One region of the Micromonospora sp. NPDC048887 genome, then DNA from elsewhere that is predicted to be linked to it. Evidence: riboswitches for the same ligand, from Rfam matches in the RefSeq annotation. Region 1 holds a riboswitch; each other region holds the start of a gene.
The links. Region 1 has a riboswitch for cyclic di-AMP ahead of AB0C17_RS21470 (transglycosylase family protein). Riboswitches for the same ligand answer to the same signal wherever they lie in the genome.

Region 1 (5,473 bases):
GGAGATCCTCCAGCAGGACCGGCAGATCCGCGCGGTGCGCCGCCGGCTGGTCAAGAAGGTCCTCGCCACGCTCAAGGACATGTCCGCCGAGTCGTACCGCACGTTCTGGACCGAGTTCGGGCCGGTGGTCAAGGAGGGTCTGCTGGAGGACCCGGACAACACCGAGACGCTGCTGGAGCTGGTGCGCGCCGCCAGCACCCACGACCCGGCCGAGCCGACCACGCTGCGCGCGTACGTGGAGCGGATGCGCGACGGCCAGACCGAGATCTACTACGCCACCGGCGAGAACCGGACCACCATCGAGAACTCGCCGCACCTGGAGGCGTTCCGCGCCAAGGGCTACGAGGTGCTGATCCTCACCGACCCGGTGGACGAGGTGTGGGTCGAGCGGGTCGGCGCGTACGACGGCAAGACGCTGCGCTCGGTCGCCAAGGGCCAGGTGGACCTGGAGACCGAGGAGGAGAAGGAGAAGGCCGAGGCGGAACGGCAGGAGTACGCCGACCTGCTCACCTTCCTCGGCGGCGCGCTCGCCGACAGCGTCAAGGAGGTGCGCCTGTCCACCCGGCTGACCACCTCACCGGCCTGCGTCGTGGGCGACGCGCACGACATGACGCCGACGCTGGAGAAGATGTACCGGGCCATGGGCCAGGAGGTGCCCCAGGTCAAGCGGATCCTGGAGCTGAACCCGGCCCACCCGCTGGTCACCGGGCTGCGCAAGGCGCACGGGGAGGGCGGCGACCCGGCCGCGCTGACCGAGACCGCCGAGCTGCTGTACGGCATGGCGCTGCTGGCCGAGGGCGGCGAGCTGGCCGACCCGGCCCGGTTCACCCGGATCCTGGCCGACCGCCTGGCCCGCGGCCTGTAGCGGTGAGGCGGGGCCCCTTCTCGTCGCGCGGGCGACAAGAAGGGGCCCCGCCTCACAACTGGCCGGGGAAGAACCCGTGCCGGGCCAGCGGCTCGACGATCTGGTGCTCCTCGTACGACAGGTGCGACAGCAGCGTGTCGGTGAGCAGGTCCACCGCCTCCTGGAGCTGGGTGAAGTCGCCGGGCCGGCGGACCAGCTCCACGAGCGCGCGGTCGACGCTCTCCACCACGCCGTGGATCACCACGTGTTCCTCCTCGAGGCGGTCCAGCACGGCGGCCAGCCCGGTCTCGGAGCGGCGCAGGTGCGGGAAGATCGAGGCGTCCTCAAGCCCGTGGTGCTGGGTGACCATGGTGCAGTACGCCGCGCAGTACGCCCCGAGCGTCCAGTTGTTCTGCCGCATGGTCATCTCGTTCAGCGCGGCCCGCGCCCGGCCCGGCGAGACAGTGCCCCGCTTGACCTGTTCCAGCAGGTCGCGCACCTGGGCCAGCTCCTGGCGCAGGTGGTCGTGCACGTCCACCAGGTGCTGCCCAGCGGCCTGTCCCCGGGGCGGGTAGACGTGCCCGGCCGGCGGCGGCGGGGCGCTCGGGCGAGTGGACTCGTCCCAGGGGCGGCGCGCGCTCAGGCGTACCCCCGGGTCCGGGGTGGGCGTGACCCCGAGCGTGCTGGGCGCGCCGGCGGCCTGTTGCCCGGTGGCCGCGCGGGGCTCGGGCGGGGTGCGCTCGGCGGCGACCAGCTCGCGCACGGCGGGCGCGACCTCCTGGCCGAAGATCTGGATCGCGCGCGGCTCGTCGCTGCCGAGGATGAACGTGGTGATGCCGTGCTCCAGCGTGAGCCCGGCCAGTTCCTCGACCCACTGTTCCGGCGGCCCGGCCAGGAAACCGGCCGACGAGCGGGCGAACGTGCCTGTCACGTTGAGCATGCGGCGGATCGCGGCCGGGTCGCGTCCGGCGGCCCGGGCGCCCTCGTCCACCAGCGCGTTCAGGGCGGGCAACTCGTCGGGACCCTTCGGCAGGTACGACAGCGACGGCAGCCAGCCGTCCGCGGCGCGGCCCACCAGGCGCAGCATGCGCGGCTTGTACGCGCCGACCCAGATGCCCACCGGGTGGGCGGGCGCCGGGCCGCGCTTGGCGCCGACCACCCGGTAGTGCTCGCCGTCGAGACGGATCATGCCGCGGTGGTCGGTGTCCCAGACCTCGCGGATCACCCGGATCGCCTCGTCGAGGGCGTCGACGGCCGCGCCGGGGGACAGGCGCCGCCCGCCCGTTGCCTCGATCGCGTCCCAGAAGGCGCCCGCCCCGAGCCCCAGCTCGACCCGGCCGCCGGTGAGCAGGTCCAGGCTGGCGACGCTGCGCGCCAGCACCACCGGCTGGCGCAACGGCAGGTTGAGGACGTTTCCGGCCAGGCGGACGCGTTCGGTGGCGGCGGCCACGTAGGACATCAGCGTCCAGGTGTCCAGGAAACCCGGCTGGTACGGGTGGTCCTGGAAGGTGACCAGGTCCAGTCCGACCTGCTCGCAGAGCCGGGCCAGCGCCACCACCTGGTCCGGCTGCGCGGCGGCGGGGGTGAGGAAGCCGCCGAAGGTCAGCTCGTGTCCGTGATCGGTCATCCGTCCCGCCTCCCGTGATCTTGCCCAGCCCTGCCACGGTAGCGCCCGGTCGCCCGGCCGGGTGAAGGGCATCACAAGAAGTGGACGATCGGCGCAAAGCGCTCCTAGCGTCGGTTTCGTTCGCAGTAGCGGACACCGCGGGCCGGAAACGCCAAATCCCGCCGCCGGCCGCGGTCACCGAACCTCGTGCGGGAGCGGGGGAACCACACGTTCCACGGTGCATCGTCACCTCGGGGTGAAGCCGCCACCGGCGGCCGGGCTCCTCGGCCCGAACCCGACAGCTCACCTCGTCGGCGTGGAGGAATCCACATGGCAACCGAATACTCAGCCCGAAGCCGCCGTACCGCTCTCGGAGCGGTGATGGCCGGCGCCGCCCTCGGCGCCGCGACCCTGTTCGGCTCGGCCGCTCCGGCCAGCGCGGGCGTCAACTGGGACGCCGTCGCACGCTGCGAGTCGGGCGGCAACTGGAAGATCAACACCGGCAACGGCTACTACGGCGGGCTCCAGTTCTCCCGTGCCACCTGGAACGGCTACGGCGGCCAGAAGTACGCCGCCCGCGCCGACCTGGCCAGCCGGTCCGAGCAGATCGCCGTCGCGGAGACGGTGCTGCGCGGGCAGGGCATCGGCGCCTGGCCGGTCTGCGGCAAGAAGGGCGGCTCGGCGAAGAAGAGTTCCGGGCCGGCTGCGGCCGAGAAGCGGTCAGGCGCGAAGAAGGCCGCGCCGCGGCGACCGGCCACGAAGAGGGCCGCGCCGGAGCGGGCCACCACCCTCGTCGCGCCACAGCCCAGGACCGGCACGGGGACGTACCTGGTCCGGCCGGGGGACACGCTGTCGGAGATCGCCGTGGCGCAGCGCGTGGACGGCGGCTGGCGTGCCCTGCACGAGCGCAACCGCGCGGTGGTGGGCGACGACCCGGGGCTGATCTTCCCCGGTCAGCGGCTGCGTCTGCGCTGACCGGTCTCGCGGACGCCCGGCCGGTTCACCCCGGCCGGGCGTCCGCGCCCGCGCGACACGCGTCCCGCCGGTCCGCGACACGCCGCGTTGCCGGTGTCCGGCCTGCTCGCGGCACCGGGACGCGGCCCGCGAGGGCCGGTAGGCGCGATTCGTCGGGGGCGGTTGCTAGGGTCACGGTCCTCGGCCAAGACGTGAAGAAAGCGCTGATATGACCAACGACCCGTTCTCGGCGGCGGCGAGCATCGACGAGCTGCTGACCCGTACGCAGCAGGCGCTCACCGCGATGCGCTCCCGGGCCTCGGCGCACGCCGACGGCGAGGCGGCCGACCTGCTGCGCGCCGAGGGCACGGCCGCCGGCGGCCGGGTCCGCGCCGTCGCCGTCCAGGGTGGCCGGCTGGATTCCGTGACGATCGACCCGGAGCTGGCCGGCGAGCCGCTGGACGTCCTCTGCGGGCACCTCGTCGCCGCCGCCAATGCCGCGCTGTCCGAACTGGACGCCCAGGTCAGCGCATCCGCGCGGGCCGACGCCGACGCGCTCGCCGCCCGGCTGGGCAGCATGGGCGACCAGGCCGAGCTGTTCGGCCGCGCGATGCACGAGGCGGCTGCGCGGATCCACCGCGACCGCGGCACCGCGTCCCAGGGCGCCCGCCCGGCCTGACGAACCGGGTGCCCACCCGGACGACGCGGCGAAGCGCCCGGCTCGACGCGACGCCGTCCGGCAAGCCGCGATGCCGTCCGGCCAGGCGCCGTGAGGGGCCCGGCCGGGCATGACGAGGCGGCCGGCCGTCGGGAGGACGACGACCGGCCGCGCTACGCCACGGTCAGCTCAGGGTGACCGCGGTGTCGTCGACGACGAAGGACGTCTGCAACGAGCTGTCCTCCACGCCGCTGAACGAGATGGTCGCCGTGGTGCCGGCCAGCGACGAGATGTCGAAGGACCGCTGCACGTAGCCGGTGGCCTTGTTCAGGTTGGAGTAGGTGGCCAGCGTGGTGCTGCCCGCCTTGACGGTGAGCTTGTCGTACGCGGTGCTGGTGGTCGACTCCGCGCTGTCGATGTGCAGCCAGAAGCTCAACGTCGCGCGGCATCCGGCCGGGATCGTCACCGACTGACTGAGCGTGTCGGTGTGCGACGAGCCGTACCCGTCCAGCCACGCCTTGTACGAGCCGCCGTGCGCGGCCTGGCCGCTGTCGGTGGTGATGACGCCGGACGAGGCGCTCCAGCTCACGTTGCCCGACTCGAAGCCCGGGTTGGCGAGCTTGTTGCCGGAGCAGCCGCCCGACGGCGGGGTGGTCGTGGTGCTCGGGGTGGGCGTCGGGCTGCCGCCGGAGCAGGTCGGGTCACCGGACTGGGCGGGCACGCTCACCGCGTCCCAGGCCGCCTTGACCGTGTTGAACTCCGTGCAGCTGCCCGGGTAGAGGTTCTTCGCCGCCTGCAGCGTCCAGGTGCGGTACTTCAGGTACGACGAGGACGAGGTCTTCAGGAGCATGCCGTTGTACATGATCTTGATGGCCTTCTGGATGCCCAGGCCGGTCACACTGCTGCCGTTGCAGGTCGAGCTGGACGGCTGCCCGTTCGTCGGGCTGCTGCCGTTCGCCAGCAGGTAGAACCAGTGGTTGCCCGGCCCGGCCGCGGCGTGCACCTCGGTCGACGGGATGCTGCTGGAGTAGCAGTTCGGGTCGCCGAGCGCCGACGGGTTGTACATGTTGCGGATCGGGCCGGAGCCGACCAGGTTGATCTTCTCGCCGACCAGGAAGTCCGGCGCGTCGTAGCTGGACGGCTCGTTGGCGAACCACTCGGTGGCCGCGCCGAACGTGTCCGCCACGAACTCCTGCGTGCCGCCGCCGGAGATGCCGCCCGGGGTGTTGTCGTCGATGCCGTGGCCGATCTCGTGCGCCACCACGTCCAGCGAGCCGATCCACTGGCCGGCGGTGTTCTTGCCGATCTGCACCTGGCTGCCGTCGTAGTAGGCGTTCTGGTCGTTGAGGCCCACCCGGATCGGCCAGTAACCGCCGTTGCCGTTGGCGCCGTTGCGGCCCAGCCACTGGGC
Region 2 (5,473 bases), on a different contig from region 1:
CGACCTGGACCGGGCACCACGCCGACGCCAACTACTGCTCGCTGCCGGTGGCCGAGACGTTGATCCGCCGGCTGATCGACCGCGAGGTGGCGGTGATCCTGCGCGCCCACCCGTACACCGGCAAGAACCCGGCCTCGGCCCGTCAGCTCGCCCGGCTCACCGAACTGCTCGCCGCCGACCGGGCGAAGACCGGCCGGCCGCACCTGTGGGGTGCCGCAGCGGCCCGCGAGCTGACGCTGACCGAGTGCGTCAACCGCGCCGACGCGCTGGTCTCCGACGTCTCCGGGGTCATCTCCGACTGGCTCTACTCCGGCAAGCCGTACGCGGTCACCGACACCGGCGCCGACGGCGAGCACTTCGTCGAGCGGTTCCCGCTCGCGGCGTCCGGCTACGTGCTGCGGCGGGACATGTCGAACGTGGACGAGGTGCTCACCGACCTGCTCGACGCCGACCCGAAGGCCGCGCAGCGCTGGGCCGCGCGGACGCGCTACCTGGGCGACTTCCCCGCCGACGCCTACGCCGAGGCGTTCCTCGCCGCCGCCCGCCGGGAGCTGGAACCCGGCTGGGCGGTCCCGGCGCCGCGCGCCGTGGTGTAGGCCAGGTCAGAGGTACGGGTCGAGCAGGGCGAGCACCGCCGCCGGGTCCTCGACGTGCGCGTTGTGGCCCAGCCCCGGCAGCGTGGCAACCGGCACGCCCAGTTCCTTGAGCTGCGCGTCGGTCACCATCGGGTCCAGCTCGCCCCGGGCCAGCAGCACCGGCACGTCGGTGGCGGCCAGCAGCGCCGGCAGCCGGGGCTCCCCGACCGCGAACGCGGCCGGGTCCATGGCGAGCCGCCAGCGGCCGTCCTCCCGCCGCAGCCCCGCCTCCACCACGGGATGGTCCGGGGCGAACAGTCCGGCCAGCCCTGATACCCGCAGGTAGCGCCGGGCCGCCTCGTCGCGGGTGGCGAACCAGGTGACCGGCCGGGCGGCCAGCTCCGCCGACTTCGCCAGCTCGGCCGGGGACCAGACCGCCTTGATGCCGAGGCCCACCACCGCGTCGATCGGAAGACCCCGCTGCCGGGCGGCGAGCGCCAGCGCCACCACCCCGCCGAGCGAGTGCCCCAGCAGCACGAGCCGGTCGTCGGGGCCGAGCCGGACCGGGCCGAGCCCGTCGGCCACGCGTTGGGCCAGGGCCTCGAACGAGTAGCCGTGCAGCGGCGGCGACCAGCCGTGACCGGCCAGATCGCTGGCGAGCCAGCGGCCGGGCCAGCGGCGCTCCAGCAGCGGCGCCCAGGGCAGCCACACCTCACCGGTGGCGCCCATGCCGTGCAGGAGAACCAGATGCCGGTCACCCGTCGTATCGCCCATTGGCGCAGTCTGCCACCGCCCGCCCCGCCCCCGCGACACCGAACCCACCCCACCTCGGTCCCGCCCCGCCCTCACCCCCGCCCGTCGATCTTGCAGTTGCGGCCCCGCCGATGCCCGTGTTGCCCCGCTATGGAAGGGCCGAAAGTGCAAGATCAACGAGGGCGGTGGTGGGACGGGGAAGGCCGGCACCCCCCGGGGGGTGCCGGCCTTCGGGTTTGCGGACGGGTCAGGCGGAGTAGCCGCGGCTGGCGATCCAGTGCGCCAGGTCGATCGTGGTGACCCAGTACGACGGCAGCGACGGGTCGGCCGAGTCGGCGATCCGCACCATCCGGCCGTCGTTCTTGTAGCCCACCACCGCGACGTAGTGGCCACCGGGGAACGAGTGCCAGCCGCCGTTGGTGTCGGTGACGGTGCCGGCGACGTTCGCCACGACCGCGCGGCCGTTGCTGATCGCCTCGACCACGTCGGCCTGGAGCCGGTCCATCTGAGCCGGGCTGGCGGAGCCGGCGGGAATCATGCGGGTCCGGTACGGGTTGCCCTTGACCTGCTGGTTGAGCACCCGGGTGGTGTCCTCGGCCGAGTTGGTGCCCATCTCGGTGGTGCCGAGCGGACCGGCGAGCGCGTCCTGGCTGCGCTCGATGCCGGCGGCGCTGAGCGCGTTGCGCACGGCGGCCGGGCCGCAGTAGAAGTAGTTGATCTGCGCCTGGTAGTCGTAGTCGAGCGACCTGCTCGACGGCGGCTTCGGCTTCGCCTTCGCCGTGGTGTCCGGGTCCGCCGCCGCCTTCGCCGACGCCGACGCGCTGGGCGACGCGCTCGGCGCGGCCGAGGCACTGGGCGACGCCTGCGGGACGGCGATCCGGGCCTCGCCGCGGCTGGCGGGCTGCTCGCCGAGGCGGGCGGCGCCGAGTTCGGCGACCGATGCGGTGTTCTCCTGGACCGGCGCGTCGTCACCGGCGGTGGCGACGGTGCCGGCACCGGCGGCCAGCACGAGCGCGGCGGCCGATCCGGCGATGATCTGGTACGGGCGTTCGGTGACGATCCGTCGTAGCTGACGCTTCAGGTGGTGCTTCACGAAATCCTCCACGGGGCGTGAGCGGCGCACGCCGGCCCGGCACGCGGAGGAACTCACGCGTGCTGGCGGGGCCGGATGGCCGGGGGATCGGGAACGCCCGTGACGCCGGGCGCCCAGGGGGGCGGTTGCGGTCGCGCGTCAGGCGAGCGCGGGCACCGCGTTGCCGTGGAGGCGGGGGGACGATCGGGGGGTGGGCACGAGGTCGGTACTCCTTCCGTGACCGCCGACCGGGTTAGCTGACGGATTCGGGCGGGAAGTACGCCCTACCACGGGCCGTGGGCCCGCGGATTCACCCCGATGTTGCTTATGGGTCCCCGGTTCGTGAGACACGATTAGGCGGGTCGGTGCGGCGTCGCCGTCGGCGATCGGTTACCGCATCGACGCGCCGACACTACCGGCCGGTATTGCCCCCTGCCAAACGTCCCGACCTGCGTAAACGTGATCTGCGGTAACGGATTTCGGAACAGCCGGTTACTGACTTCACTCGATGGGACAAGCGGTTTTCACGTCACCCGGCGGCGGAAAGCGGACAGACTGCGAGCAGCCGGCCCGCAGTCGCGTGACTCGATGGCCCGTTCTGCGCCCGGCGCCCGATTCGACGGCCCGGGTCCCCGGGCCCGCAAACATCGCGGGTAACGATTCGGTCGAGACGCCCGTCTCAGCCCACCCGGGCCGGACGCCACCTGGCACGCCGCACCGGCGCGGGCACCGGCAGCGGGTTCGTCGCGGCGCTCCGGTACGCCGGGGCGGGCCACAGCGCCGCGGTGGCCGCGTACGCCTCGGCGGCGAGCGTACGGGCGGCCTCGGCGGCCAGTTCCGCGTCCCGCCAGGACTGCCGCTCCCGCGCGGCGGCGCTCTCCCACCCGGCCCGGCGCCCGTCCCGGACGATGCGGGCCAGCACGATCTCCTGGTCGGCCGGGTGCCGGCGCGGATCCCAGCCGTTGCGGCGGGCCAGCACGTCGGCGAGCTGGCGGGCGCTCAGGTCGCCCCGCCAGTGCGCCGTCATGGCGGCGTGGCGCAGCCAGCGCTCCCGGGTCGCGTACTCCGCGGGGGTTCGGGGTGTGCGCGGGGCGGCCAGCGCGGCGGTGCCGGCCAGGCGTCGGGCGGCGGCGTCCGCCTCGTCGTACGCGGTCCACGCCCGGTCCGCCTCGTCCTGCGCGGCCAGCCACTGCTCCCGGCGGCGCCGGGCGGTCTGGGCGGCCCCGGCGGCGGCCACCGCCACCTCCTCGGCGTACCGGATCAGGTCGTCGCGGCGGGCGGCGTCGGCCGGTTCGGCGGCGGCCTCCGGCGCGGCGTCGCGGTCGGGCCGGGCCACGAGCGCGGCGAGCAGGCCGAGGGCGAGCAGCAGCAGGAAGGACCAGATGGCGGCGGCCTCGGGCACGGAGGTGAGGAAGTGGTACAGAGCGGTCTGCGACATGGTCGGCACCTCACGGGAAGGACCTGGCGGGAGGACCCGCACGACCTCGCCGGGCGCCGTTGGGCCGCCGTGGCGGGTGCGGGGATGACGTGCGGTGGGTGCGGTGAACGGGCGCGGCCCGTGGGTGGATCAGCGGGCGGGCGGTGCCCGCGGGCCGGCCGGCGCGGCGGTCCGGCCGGCCGGGACCGGCTGCGGGTCACCCGGGACCGCCACCCGGGCGGCGGGTGCCGGGCCACCGGCGGGACGGGCGTGCCACTCGGCCACGCGGTCGGCCTCCGGCCGTGCGGCAGCCGAGGCGCCCACGGCCGGGTACGCCGGGACGGCGACCGCCGGAGCCGGAGCGGCGGCGACACCGGACGGCAGCGCGGCGGCGCCGAACGAGCAGGCGACGACCACGGCGAGACTGGCGAACATCCGGGCGGCCCAGCGCGCCACCCACCACACGGGGCAGGTGAGCGCGATCGGAAGCACGGGTACAAATTACCGCCGATCCCCCACCAACGCACCGCCGCACGGCGTGTCGCGGATCAACCGGCCGACGTGTGCGCGTGTCAGTCCGGGCGACGCCGCCCGGCGTACTCGACGCCCTCGGCCGGACCGGTCCCGGACGTCGCGCCGCCGTCGGCGGCCGGGGTGGCGGCGGGCCCGCGCGGAGCCGGCACGGCCGGTGCGCGCGACGCCGCGCGGGCCCGGCGGGACGGGCCGAGCAGGCGCATCATCGGCACCTCCACCCAGCGGTGCAGCGCGGCGGCCAGCGCGAGCGTGACCACCAGGAAACCGAGCACCGCGAGCGGGCCGCGCCAGCCGGGCAGCCCGGTCCCCCAGTGCCCGGTCAGCCGCAGCACGGTGACCATGACCAGCACGTGGACCAGGTAGAAGGCGAACGAGACCTCACCGAGCCAGACCATCGCCCGGGACCGCCACGGGGTGGACCGGCCGCGCACGTCGGCGTCCGCCGCGGCGGCGATGACCAGCAGGTACGCCACGGCGAGCAGGGCGGCCCAGAACTCGGCCGGGATCCACATCGCGGCGACCACCCAGGTGGCGACGAAGATGCCGGTGGCGGCGGCGAGGTTGGGTCCGCGCCAGCGGTGCCGGCGCATCAGCTCGGCGGCGGCCACCCCCATCCAGAACTCCAGCGACCGGGTCACCGGGAAGATCTGGGTGAACCACCACCGCTGCTCCTCCGGCACCAGGTGCTGGCCGGGCCACAGCGCCAGGATGAGCAGCGGCGCCGCGACCAGCACGGTCCGCAGCGCCCCGGTACGGGCCCGGCGCAGCCACGGCACCACGAGCGGCAGGCACAGGTAGAACGCCAGCTCACAGGAGAGCGACCAGCTCACGTTGTTGACGCTGTAGAAGTAGCCGCCCAGCGGGATCCACGCCTGGACCAGGAAGAAGTTGCCGATCGCCGCCCAGGGCACGACCGGGTCGGCGAACCAGGCCGCGATCGCCAGCGCCGCCACGAACGTCACCACGTGGTTCGGGTAGATCTTGGCGAGCCGCCGGCGCAGGAACGTCCACGCGCGTTCCCCGTCCCGGTACGACCAGACCAGCACGAACCCGCTGAGGATGAAGAAGAACTCCACACCGGAGAGGCCGAGGCTGAACGCCTTGTCCATCACCGGCTTCAGG
Region 3 (5,473 bases), on a different contig from region 1:
TCCCGCCGATCGCCAGTTCGATCAGGTTCGGCGCGGTGGGCAGCGCCTTTCCCGTGGCAGTCATCGCGGCACCTCCGGCGCTCAACTGTGCCCGTGCCCGGGGGTGCCGTGTCCGGCGTCCGGGGTCGGTGCGGGGGTGGATGTCGGCGCGGCGGGCGCCGGCGCGGTCTGGTCGCCGGCCAGGACGGTGAACTCGGCGGTGTGCACCGCGTCGCCGTGCCGGAAGTCCAGGTAGAGACGGTACGCCCCGGCCGACGGCACCTCGGCGGCGAACGTGACCGCCGGGCCTGCGGGTGTCTGCCCGTCGCCGGGCGTGCCCTCCGGGTGCACGTGCAGGTACGCCAGGTCGCCCTGCCGCAGTGCCACCAGGTGCCCGTACGCGCCGAGGTAGGGCTGAAGATCGGTGACCGGCCGCCCGTCGCGGCTGACGGAGAGCGTGAGCCGGCTGGTCCGGCCCGGCTCCGGCGTGCCGGTCAGGGTGACCGTGTAGCCGTCGACAGTCGTGCTGGTCGCCGGTGCCGGCAGCGGCCGGGCGGCCAGCTCGCCGGGGACGGTGACGTCCAGGCCGAGGGTGAGCGGCTCCCCGCCGCCCGGGGTGAAGTCGGCGAACGCCCGCCAGACGCCGGGGCCGTCCAACGGCGAGGCGACGCGCCAGGTGCCGTCGCCGTCCATCTCCGGGTGGACGTGCCGGAAGCCGGAGAGGTCCCGCCGGGCGACGATCAGGTGCATGCGCTTGTCGTGGGCCACCTCGTAGCGGGTGACGGGTGCGCCGTCCGGGCCGGTGATCCGGAAGGCGAACTGCCCCGCCGGGGCGGCGGCGGGCTGGAAGGTGTAGCCGCGTTCGGAGACGAGCAGGCCGCCGGGCAGGTGCGCGGAAGCGCCGCCCGCCTGGCTCTCGTCGCCGTGACCGGCGTCGCCGGCCCCGTGGTCGCTGTCGCTGTCGTCGTGGCGGGTCTCGGCGGCCGGGGTGACGGGATCGGCCAGGTTGCCGATCCCGTACGCCGCGCCGAACACCGCCACGAGGCCGAGGGCGAAGCCACTGAGCTTCGTCGCCGTGTTCATTGGTGTCTCCTCGGTTTCCGCGGGTCCGTCGGACCCGTCACGCACCGACGAGGTCGTAGCCGGCCTCGTCGACCGCCGCGCGGACCGCGTCCACGTCCAGCGGGTCCTGACTGGTGACGGTGACCCGGCCGCCGGCCAGGTCGACCTGGACGTCGGTGACGCCCGGAAGCGCGCTCAGCTCGGTGCTCACCGAGTTGACGCAGTGCCCGCAGGTCATGCCGCTCACCTGGTAGGTGCTCTCCATCTCGCCCTCCGATCTTATACCCCCCAGGGGTACGTTCGAGACGTTAGCATACCCCCGAGGGGTACGCTATCCTCGGTTCCATGACCGCGCCGTCCAGCCCGACCCGGGGCTACACCGCCAGCAAGGACCAACTCCTCGCCCGGCTCCGCCGCATCGAGGGTCAGGTCCGTGGCATCGAGAAGATGGTCGAGGACGACCGCTACTGCATCGACGTGCTCACCCAGATCTCGGCCATCCAGGCGGCGCTGGACAAGGTCGGCCTCGGCCTGCTCGACGGCCACGCCCGGCACTGCATGCACGAGGGCGCCGCCGAGGGCCGGGCCGACGAGATGGCGACCGAGATGATGGCCGCCGTCGGCCGCCTGATGAAGCGCGGCTGAGCGGGGACCTCCGGCCCCCGGAACCGGGCACATCGACCCGCGCCGACGCGTCGGGCCGGTCGTACCGTCGAAGTGGCGGGCAGGCCGACCCCGGCGGACCCGCGGCGACGGACGGAGGGCGGCCCGATGATGTGGCAGAGCCCGATGATGGGCTGGATGTGGATCTGGTCCCTGCTGGTGCTCGCGGTGCTGGCGGGGCTCGTCTGGGCGGCCGTGCGGTGGACCGGCCCCCAGTACCTGGGCCCGACGACGGCCCGGCGCATCCTGGACGAGCGGTACGCGCGCGGCGAGATCGACGAGGACGAGTACCGGCGACGCCGGGCCGGTCTGGCCTGATCACGCGAGGCGAGCGTCACCGGTCCCGGTGAGGTCAGGCTGCCTACCATGGCCGGGCGACGACCCGGACGTGGTCGACACGTCCGCGCCGCCCGGGTGACCAGACCGGTCCGGCGGACCAGGCGTCGCCCCGACCGTTGGGAGAGACGCCGTGGGTGCCGACCACACCCGCCCCGCACCCGCCGCGCCGCCGGGCGTACGCCGGCTGCTCGTCGCAGTGGTGGTGCCGCTGTTCGCACTCACCGTGATCGCGGCGCTGGTCCTCTGGCCCCGGCAGGACCGGGAGCCGGTCGGCGGCGCGGACGTCCCCCGCTACCACGGCACGGTGACCCGGGTGGTCACCGAGCCCTGCCCGCCGACCCCGGAGGCCCCGGACGGCGGGGGCGGCCCCTGCGGCACCGTGACGGTGACCGCCGAGCAGGGCCCGGACGCGGGCCGCCAGGTCGAGACGCCGATCCCGGCCGGGCCCGGCGCGCCCCGGGTCGCGGTCGGCGACGAGGTGGTCCTGGTCGAGCTGACCGATCCGGCCGACCCGGCGGTGAAGTCCTACAACATCGCCGAGCACCAGCGCGGCACACCGCTGATCTGGCTGATGGTGCTGTTCGCCGCCGCGATCGTGGCGTTCGGCCGCTGGCGCGGGCTGGCCGCGCTCGCCGGCCTGGCGGCCAGCTTCGCCATCCTGCTCGGCTTCGTGCTGCCAGGCATCGGCGCCGGCCAGCCGCCGCTGCTGGTGGCCATCGTCGGCGCCGCGTTGATCATGTTCGTGGTGCTCTACCTGACCCACGGGATCACCGCGCAGACGTCGGTGGCGGTGCTCGGCACGCTGGGCAGCCTGGTGATCACCGGCGTGCTCGGCCTGCTCGCCACGTCCGCCACCCACCTGACCGGCTTCGGCAGCGAGGACGCCACCACGCTGTCCATGTTCCAGGCCGACGTGGACCTGCACGGCCTGCTGCTGGCCGGCATCATCATCGGCTCGCTGGGCGTGCTGGACGACGTCACAGTCACCCAGGCGGCCACCGTCACCGAACTGGCGCACGCCAACCCCGGGCTGTCCCGGCGGCAGCTCTACCGCGCGGCGACCCGGGTCGGCCGGGCCCACATCGCGTCCACCGTCAACACCATCGTGCTGGCGTACGCGGGCGCCTCGCTGCCGCTGCTGCTCCTGCTGGTCGCCGACTCCCGCCCGGTCAGCGAGATCCTCACCAGCGAGTTCCTCGCCCAGGAGATCGTCCGCAGCGCGGTGGCCACGCTCGGCCTGATCGCCGCCGTACCGCTGACCACCGGCCTGGCCGCGATCGTGACCACCGCCGGACGGCGCCCGCGCGGCGCGGAGCCGGCGCCGCCCGCGCCCCGGCCGCCGGCCGGACGGGACGACGCGCTGGAGGCGCTCGGCGGCGGAAGGAGTACGGAGGCCGCATGGTGAGACTCCGCAGCGTGACCATCGATTTCAAACGCGACGCTGGTCACGGTGCGCCACGGCGAAATCTCGCTATTGGTCGGCTTCCGGACGTAGATCCTCACGAGTGCTGTCGGGTAACCTCGCTGCCGGTCACCGCCGAAGGCGCGCACCGGCGCCAGCGGTGCCGCCGCCCAATCGCCCACGGGCGAGCCGGGGAACCAGGTACATGGGGTGAATCCGCGACAGCGGTAGGGGCCACTTCCGTCCCGAACCCGTCAGCTAACCCGGTCGGCGGCCGACGGAAGGGAACACTGTGACGGCACCCCTGCGCCGCTGGCTGACACCCGTGGTGGCCGTGCTGGCCTCACTGGCCGTGCTGGCCGGGCCGACGCCGGCGACCGCGGCCCCCGCCGCGGCGGCACCCGGCAACCCCTCGGGCCACGAGGAGGACGGCGAACCGCCGCTCATCACCGAGGCGATCGACTCCGCCAACCGGAACTTCCTCCAGGCCAAGGCGAAGCTCGCCAAGTCGCAGGACCGCCAGCGGCGGCTGGCGGCCGAGGTGAAGACGGCACAGGCCGAACTCGACGCGCTCAGCCCGCAGGTCAACCAGCTCGCCGCCCAGTCCTACCGGACCGGCCGGATGGGCGCGATGGCGATGCTGCTGGAGAGCAACTCCCCCGACTCGTTCGTCCGCCGGGTCAACGCCCTGGACGAGCTGAACCTCCTCAACGCGCAGCGCCTGGCCGCCATCAACGCGGTCAAGACCCGCGCCGAGCAGGCCAAGATCGCGATGGACGCCGAGGTCCGCGAGCAGGAGAAGCAGAAGAACGCGATGGAGCGCGAGAAGGTGCAGGCCGAGCGCGCGCTGAAGCTGGTCGGCGGTCTCGGCTTCACCGGCGGACTGGTCTCCGCCACCTCACCGGTCGCCAAGATCGCCCCCGGCCGCACCGCCGACGGCGGGTGGAAGGCCGAGTCGTGCAGCGAGGACGACCCGACCACCTCGGGCTGCGTCACGCCGCGCACGCTGCACGCCTACAAGGAGGTCCGGCGCGCGGGCTTCAAGCGCTTCGTGGGCTGCTACCGGTCCGGCGGGCCGTGGGAGCACCCCAAGGGCAAGGCGTGCGACTGGTCGCTGCAGAACAGCGGCTTCGCACCCTGGCACAACAATGACACCCGCAGGTACGGCAACGAGGTGGCCGCCTTCCTCATCCGCAACGCCGACCGGCTGGGCATCTACTACGTCATCTGGAACCGGCAGATCTGGTTCCCGGCCACCGGCTGGCGCTCCTACAGCGGGCCGTCGAACCACACCGACCACGTCCACATGTCGCTGCTCTGACGCCGGACACCACGAAGAAGGGGCCGCCCTCGGGCGGCCCCTTTCGTCTTCCCGTGGATCAGCTCGCCAGCGCCGGGTCTGCGGGCGCCGCCGGGGCGGGCAGCGGGGCCGGGGCCTGCGCCACGGTCCGCACCTCGCCGCCGGCGAGACGGTACGACATGCCGACCACCGTGCACCGCCCCGCCGCCACCCGCTCGGCCAGCACGGTGGACCGGGCCAGCAGCGTCTCCACGGTCTGCGCGATGTGCACGTCGATGATGCCGTCGAGGTCCTCGACGCCCTGGCGGGCGGCGCGCAGCAGGCTGGGCGAGACCGCGTCCACCACCGCGCCCAGGTGCCCGGCCGGGGCGGCGCCGGTCCGGACCCCCTCGCGGGCGGCCTGGACCGCGCCGCACGAGTCGTGCCCGAGCACCACCACGAGCGGAGTGCCCAGCACGGTGACGGCGTACTCGACGCTGCCGAGCACCTCCGGCCCGGCGGTGTGCCCGGCGGTACGCACCACGAAGAGGTCACCGAGGCCGCGATCGAAGATGATCTCGGCGGCGAGCCGCGAGTCGGAGCAGCCGACGATCACCGCGAACGGGTGCTGGCCGTCGGCGACAGCCGCCCGGTGGCCGGCGTCCTGATTCGGATGCTGGGGGACGCCGGTGACGAACCGGTGATTACCGGCACGCAGTTCGGCAAGTGCCTGCTCCGGGGTCCTCGGC
Region 4 (5,473 bases), on a different contig from region 1:
AGCCGATCGCCGCGCCGGCGAGCGCCGCCGCGATCAGCAGCGTCCAGGGCAGCGCGGGACGGCGGCCGGCGAGCGCGTCGAACGCGAGACCGGCCCGGCGGCGTGCCTCCTCGGCGGCGGAGCCGACCAGGTCGGTGGCGTCGTCGGCCAGGCCGGAGGAGCTGCGGCGGGCGGTCCGGGTGGCGTCGCGCATGCTGTCACCGGCGGAACCGACGGCGGAGAGCAGGTGCTGCCACGCCTGGTCGGCGACCCGCTCGGCCTTGCCCCGGCGGTCCAGCAGGTTGGTTCCGAACATCGTTCTACCTCCTCGGGTGCCGAAGGCCGGCGGCCACTTCGGACTCCGGTGTCCATCCGGCGGTCACTGTCCCGGGCAGTGCCCCACCGGACCCGGCGGCAAACCACGCCCGGGTCATGGCGGGTGCGGCCGGTGAACGGGACGAAGCACCCGAACGCGCCGGGACGGGTGCGGACGGGACGTGCGTGCGCCAGCTACCCTGGTCCGCGGGATCGGCGGGCCCGCCCGGTCGCACGGTTGGCCGTGGCCCGCCACAGGGGGAAACTGGAACCCGGTGGTCCGGATTGGGTACGCCCAGGTGTGCCCAGTTCGCGAATTGCTCATCCCGGGGGGTGGCGACCGGGGCGTGGGAGGAATACTCTCGGTCGCGGCCCGCGTACTGATGAGGCGCCCGTCATGGGCGAGTGGAGGTGCTCGCGTGAGCCTGTCGATCGTGAAGTCGGTGCGGCCGGGTGGTGTCGTCGAGATCGCGCCCCGTGGGGAGATCGACGTCGACACCGCGTACGAGGTGCGGGAAGCGATCGCCGAGGTGCTCGCGAAGGCCCGCCCCGCGCGGATCGAGCTGAACATGCGGCTTGTCACGTTCATCGACTCGGTCGGCATCAGCGCCATGGTCGCCGGTTTCCAGACCTGCGAGGTCAGCGGCGTCAAGCTCGTGGTCACCGAGCCGAGCCGGTTCGTGCACCGGCAGCTCTGGGTGACCGGCCTGCTCGGCCTCTTCGGCGCGCCCGAGCCGTGGTTCGCCGACGACACCCCCGAGGTGCTGCCCGGCGCCTGAGCGCCGTTCGCACCCCCTGCGGCCAGGGGACCTTCTACCCGTTGCCAGTCCGGCGTCGGTACGGGACGATCGTGCGCGACGCACGACGGCGAGGGGGCCCGCTTGCAGAGCAGCGACAGCTTCAGCTACACCGTGCAGGCCCGGTGCAGCCGGGCCGAAGCGGTGGCCCTGCTAGGCGACCTGAGTCGCCAGGGTGAGCTGCATCCGCTGATCGTCCGGGTCCGGAAGCTGCCGGCCCGGCCCGGCGCGCTGGCCAGCTACGCGATCACCGACCGGCTGCAACTCGGCCCGCTGCACTTCCCGGTGACCTACCAGGCGGACGTGCTGATCGCGAGCGAGGACGAGGTGGTCACCGTCGCCCGGCAGCAGCCCGCGACGACCGTACGCAACCACACCCGGCTGCGCGACGAGGACGACGGCACGGTACGCGTCGAGGTGGAGATCACGCTCACCGCGCCGGCACCGCTGTTCGGGTACGCGTTCCGCCAGGCCCGGGCGGCTCACCTGGGCCTGGCGGCGCGTCTCGGAGCGACCCTGGAGGGCCGGCCGGCCTGATCCGGCCGGCCCCTTCCGGGCGCTCAGTACACCGACAGGTGCACGTGGTTGGTGTGGTCGCTGGACGGGTCGCCGTTGCCCCCGCTGTACGACTTCCACCCGCTGCTGGGCAGCCAGATCTGCTTGAACCAGATCACGTAGAGCACGGCGAGCGGGTCGGCGTTGCGCACGAAGTACGCGGCCAGGTTGTTGCCGTACGTCCGGTCGCCGCCGGAGGCCACGCCGCCGAAGCCGTTCTTCTGCGCGGCGAAGTCGCAGGCCCGCCCCTTCGGGTGCTCGCCCGAGCCGCTGGGCCGGTGGCACGAGACGTACCTGGTGAAGCCGGCCGCCTTCGCCTGTTGCAGCGCGTGCAGCGTGCGCGGGGTGATGCAGCCGTTGGCCGGGGTCGGGTCGTTGACGCTGCACGACTCCGGGGGCCAGGAGCCGTCCGAGTTGCGCGGCGCCGGCTTCGCGTTCTTGGTGGAGGTGCCCTGGACGCTGCCGCCGCTGCTGCTGCGCGTGGCGCGGTCGTTCGCCACCTCCAGGGCGCGCTCGGCCTGCTCCTTGCGCTTGGCCATCACCGTCACCTGCTTGCGCTGCTCGCGGATCTCGCCGTCGAGCTGGGCGCGGGTGCGGGTGGCCTGGTCCCGGGTGGCGATCAGGTCGCGCAGCGTACGGTCCTCGTGCGCGGCGACCTGCTCCAGCGCGGCGGCCCGGTCCATGAAGCCCTCCGGGCTGCTGCTGCCCAGCAGCGCCCCGGCGGTGCCCAGGCGGCCGTTGCGGTACGCCACGGCGGCGATCTCGCCGACCTTGGCGTCGCGTACGGCCAGCTCGGCGCCGACCGTCTTGAGCTGTTCGTTCAGTTGCTTCTGGCGGCTCACCGACCGGTTCAGCGCGGCCTTGGCCTCCAGCCAGCCCTTGCTGGCGGCGTCGAGCTGGGCACGCAGTTCGGGCGTGCCGCCCTCGTCGTCGCCGCCGGGCGCGGCGGCGAGCAGGCCGGTCGCCGGCCCCGCCGAGGCGGGGGAGACCGGAACAGTCGCGACGCCGAGGGCCAGCGTCGCGACGAGCAGGGCCGCCAACCGGGCGGCTGTCCGTCGTACAGGTGCCACGTGGGGCATTCACACGTCCTTCCGTCAACGCCGACCGGGTTAGCTGACGGGTTCGGGACGGAAGATCCCTACCGCTGACGCGGATGCACCCCACGTACGTGGTTCCCCGGCTCGTCCCTGCGGACGATTAGGCGACGGCCGCCCCACCGGGGCCGGTGGCGTCCGCGGGTGCGGCCGCGACCGACACTACCGGCGCTGCCCGGGCGTGGCTCGGTGGAGCAACGCCACCAGGTGGGGCAAAACCGGCATAAGACTACAACAGCCACAGTGATTTAAGTCTGCCCTAATCACCACTCGGTCTTCCCGCACACGCCGGCCGACGCTCCGGGTTCGACCTGCAACGTGGCGTGATCGATGGAGAAGTCCTCGTGCAGGGCGGCCCGCGCGGCGGCCAGCACCTGCCCCGGGTCCACGCCCGGGTCGGTGGTCAGGTGCGCCGAGGCCACCTCCATGCCCGAGGTGAGCGTCCACACGTGCAGGTCGTGCACCTCGGCCACGCCGGGTACGGCGGCCAGCCGGTCGTGCACGGCGGTCACCTGGAGGTGCTCCGGCGCGGCCTGCACCAGGATGCGCAGCGCGGCCCGGCCGAGCCGCCAGGTGCGCGGCAGGATGAACAGGCCGATCCCGACGGCTACCAGCGGATCGGCCCACCACCAGTCGGTCGCGGCGATGACCAGCGCGGCGGCGATCACGCCGAGCGAGCCGAGCAGATCGCCGAGCACCTCCAGGTACGCCCCGCGCAGGTTGATGCTCTCCTTCGCCCCGGCGCGCAGCAGCGCGAACGCGACGATGTTGGCGAGCAGGCCGAGCACCGCCACCACGAGCATCGGGCCGGCCAGCACCTCCGGCGGCTCGCCGAACCGGCGTACCGCCTCGACCAGGACGTAGAGCGCGACGGCGCCGAGCAGCACGGCGTTGGCCAGGGCGGCGAGCACCTCCAGCCGGTAGAGCCCGAACGTGCGCTGCGGGTCGGTGCCGGCGCGGCGGGCGGCGGTGATCGCGGCCAGTGCCATGCCGATGCCGAGGACGTCGGTGAACATGTGCCCGGCGTCGGAGAGCAGCGCGAGCGAGCCGGTGGTGAAGGCGGCCACCGCCTCGACCACCATCAGGACGGCGAGCAGCGCGAAGGCGGCCCAGAGGCGGCCCCGGTGGCGGTGTGCCGCGTTGGCCACCGCGCCGCTGTGGTCATGACCTGCGCCCACGCCAACACCCTTCCTGCCCCGTACCGGCCAGGCCCAATGTATGTTCACATCGCTATGTATGCAACTGAACTGTGGGTGACGTCAGGGGCGCGGACGGGTGTCCCTCAGAGCGGGTCGAGCGTGGTGAGGCGCTGGGTCGCCCGGGACAGCGCCACGTAGAGCGTGCGTACCCCCGAACCGGGGTCGGCCCGGATCTCACTCGGCGCCACCAGCACCACGCCGTCGTACTCCATGCCCTTCGCCTGGAGGCTGGTGACCACCTGGAGCCGGCTCGCGCCGAGCGCGCCCAGCCAGCCGGCCACCTCGTCCCGGCGCGGCACCGGCGTGATCACACCAACGGTGCCCTCCACCTGCGCGAGCAGCGCCTCGGCCGCCTCGACGGTGGCCGCCGGCAGGTCGGCGGCGGGCACCGTGCGCTCGACCGGCGGCACGCCGGTGGACCGCACCGCGTCGGGCAGCGGCAGGTCCGGGTAGAGCCGGCGGATCTCCGCCGCCGCCACCGCGAAGATCTCCGCCGAGTTGCGGTAGTTGGTGGTCAGCTCGTAGCGGTGCCGCTTGCGCCGGCCCAGCGCCTGGTCCCGGGCGCGGTCCAGCTCCTGCGGGTCGCCGGTCCAGGCGGTCTGCGCCGGATCGCCGACCACCGTCCAGGACGCCAGCCGCCCGCGCCGCCCGACCATCCGCCACTGCATCGGCGAGACGTCCTGCGACTCGTCCACCACCACGTGCGCGTAGTCGCGGTAGTCGTCCGGACGCTCCCGCGCCGCCGCGCGGGCGGCGCGCTGCCGGTCGGCGTACGTGCTCAGCTCGCGCACGCCACCGGCGAGCTGGTACGGGTCGCGCTTGGGCCGGGCCCGCTGCACCGGCTTGCCGAGCAGCGCGTCCAGCTCGTCGAGCAGCGCGATGTCCGCCACGGTCAGCCCGTCGGTCCCGAGTGTGCGGTACGCCTGCCCGAGCAGCCGGATCTCGGCCGAGGAGAGGATCCCCCCGGCGTAGCGGCGCAGCCGGTCCGGGCGGGCCAGCCAGTCCAGCACGTGCCGCGGGTGCAGCCGCGGCCACCACGCCTTGAGGAACTCGCGGAACTCCGGCCGCTCGATGATCTCGTCCTCGAACGCCGGCTGTTCCGGCAGCCGGCCCACCCGCAGCGTGCGGGCCTGCGCGTAGAGCGCGGCGAGCACCGCGTCGAACGCCGCCCGGCGCACCTCGTTGCGGCGGGCGCCCCGGGCCAGCGTCCGGTCCCGGACCGCGTCCAGCGCGGCGCGTTCCAGGCGCAGCAGCTCGCCCCGGTAGAGCAGGCGCAGCTCGGCCGGGGAGTCCGGCACCGCGTCGCGGACCGCGCGTTCCAGCACCCGGCGCATCCGCAGCGACCCCTTCACCGCCGCCACGTCCGGCGGGTCGGTGCGGGACGCGGACAGGCCGGGGAACAGCGAGCCGAGCGAGTGCAGCGTGGCCGTCTCCTCGCCCAGCGAGGGCAGCACCGAGGCGATGTACTCGACGAACACACCGGACGGTCCGACCACGAGGATGCCGCCGCCGGCGTAGCGGGCCCGGTCGGAGT

Region 2: linked by a shared signal. The riboswitch ahead of AB0C17_RS08130 (C39 family peptidase) and the one ahead of AB0C17_RS21470 (transglycosylase family protein) in region 1 are both predicted to bind cyclic di-AMP.
Region 3: linked by a shared signal. The riboswitch ahead of AB0C17_RS18695 (hypothetical protein) and the one ahead of AB0C17_RS21470 (transglycosylase family protein) in region 1 are both predicted to bind cyclic di-AMP.
Region 4: linked by a shared signal. The riboswitch ahead of AB0C17_RS04030 (hypothetical protein) and the one ahead of AB0C17_RS21470 (transglycosylase family protein) in region 1 are both predicted to bind cyclic di-AMP.

The regions. Positions count from the first base shown of each region.
Region 1 covers NZ_JBEZGA010000014.1:87,753-93,225, forward strand. The annotation lists gene htpG (molecular chaperone HtpG) at 1-865, shown strand, start outside; gene AB0C17_RS21465 (LLM class flavin-dependent oxidoreductase) at 918-2,471, opposite strand; cyclic di-AMP (ydaO/yuaA leader) riboswitch at 2,637-2,782, shown strand; gene AB0C17_RS21470 (transglycosylase family protein) at 2,781-3,425, shown strand; gene AB0C17_RS21475 (YbaB/EbfC family nucleoid-associated protein) at 3,634-4,083, shown strand; gene AB0C17_RS21480 (M4 family metallopeptidase) at 4,247-5,473, opposite strand, start outside.
Region 2 covers NZ_JBEZGA010000004.1:81,049-86,521, reverse strand. The annotation lists gene AB0C17_RS08140 (CDP-glycerol glycerophosphotransferase family protein) at 1-596, shown strand, start outside; gene AB0C17_RS08135 (alpha/beta hydrolase) at 603-1,349, opposite strand; gene AB0C17_RS08130 (C39 family peptidase) at 1,576-2,433, opposite strand; cyclic di-AMP (ydaO/yuaA leader) riboswitch at 2,628-2,770, opposite strand; gene AB0C17_RS08125 (hypothetical protein) at 3,080-3,838, opposite strand; gene AB0C17_RS08120 (hypothetical protein) at 3,968-4,309, opposite strand; gene AB0C17_RS08115 (acyltransferase) at 4,390-5,473, opposite strand, start outside.
Region 3 covers NZ_JBEZGA010000011.1:144,308-149,780, forward strand. The annotation lists gene AB0C17_RS18665 (heavy metal translocating P-type ATPase) at 1-64, opposite strand, end outside; gene AB0C17_RS18670 (hypothetical protein) at 82-1,062, opposite strand; gene AB0C17_RS18675 (heavy-metal-associated domain-containing protein) at 1,100-1,306, opposite strand; gene AB0C17_RS18680 (metal-sensitive transcriptional regulator) at 1,387-1,686, shown strand; gene AB0C17_RS18685 (SHOCT domain-containing protein) at 1,843-2,022, shown strand; gene AB0C17_RS18690 (YibE/F family protein) at 2,174-3,448, shown strand; cyclic di-AMP (ydaO/yuaA leader) riboswitch at 3,603-3,734, shown strand; gene AB0C17_RS18695 (hypothetical protein) at 3,738-4,766, shown strand; gene AB0C17_RS18700 (carbonic anhydrase) at 4,825-5,473, opposite strand, start outside.
Region 4 covers NZ_JBEZGA010000002.1:180,103-185,575, forward strand. The annotation lists gene AB0C17_RS04015 (hypothetical protein) at 1-295, opposite strand, end outside; gene AB0C17_RS04020 (STAS domain-containing protein) at 714-1,073, shown strand; gene AB0C17_RS04025 (SRPBCC family protein) at 1,176-1,628, shown strand; gene AB0C17_RS04030 (hypothetical protein) at 1,652-2,725, opposite strand; cyclic di-AMP (ydaO/yuaA leader) riboswitch at 2,730-2,860, opposite strand; gene AB0C17_RS04035 (cation diffusion facilitator family transporter) at 3,004-3,918, opposite strand; gene AB0C17_RS04040 (AAA family ATPase) at 4,023-5,473, opposite strand, start outside.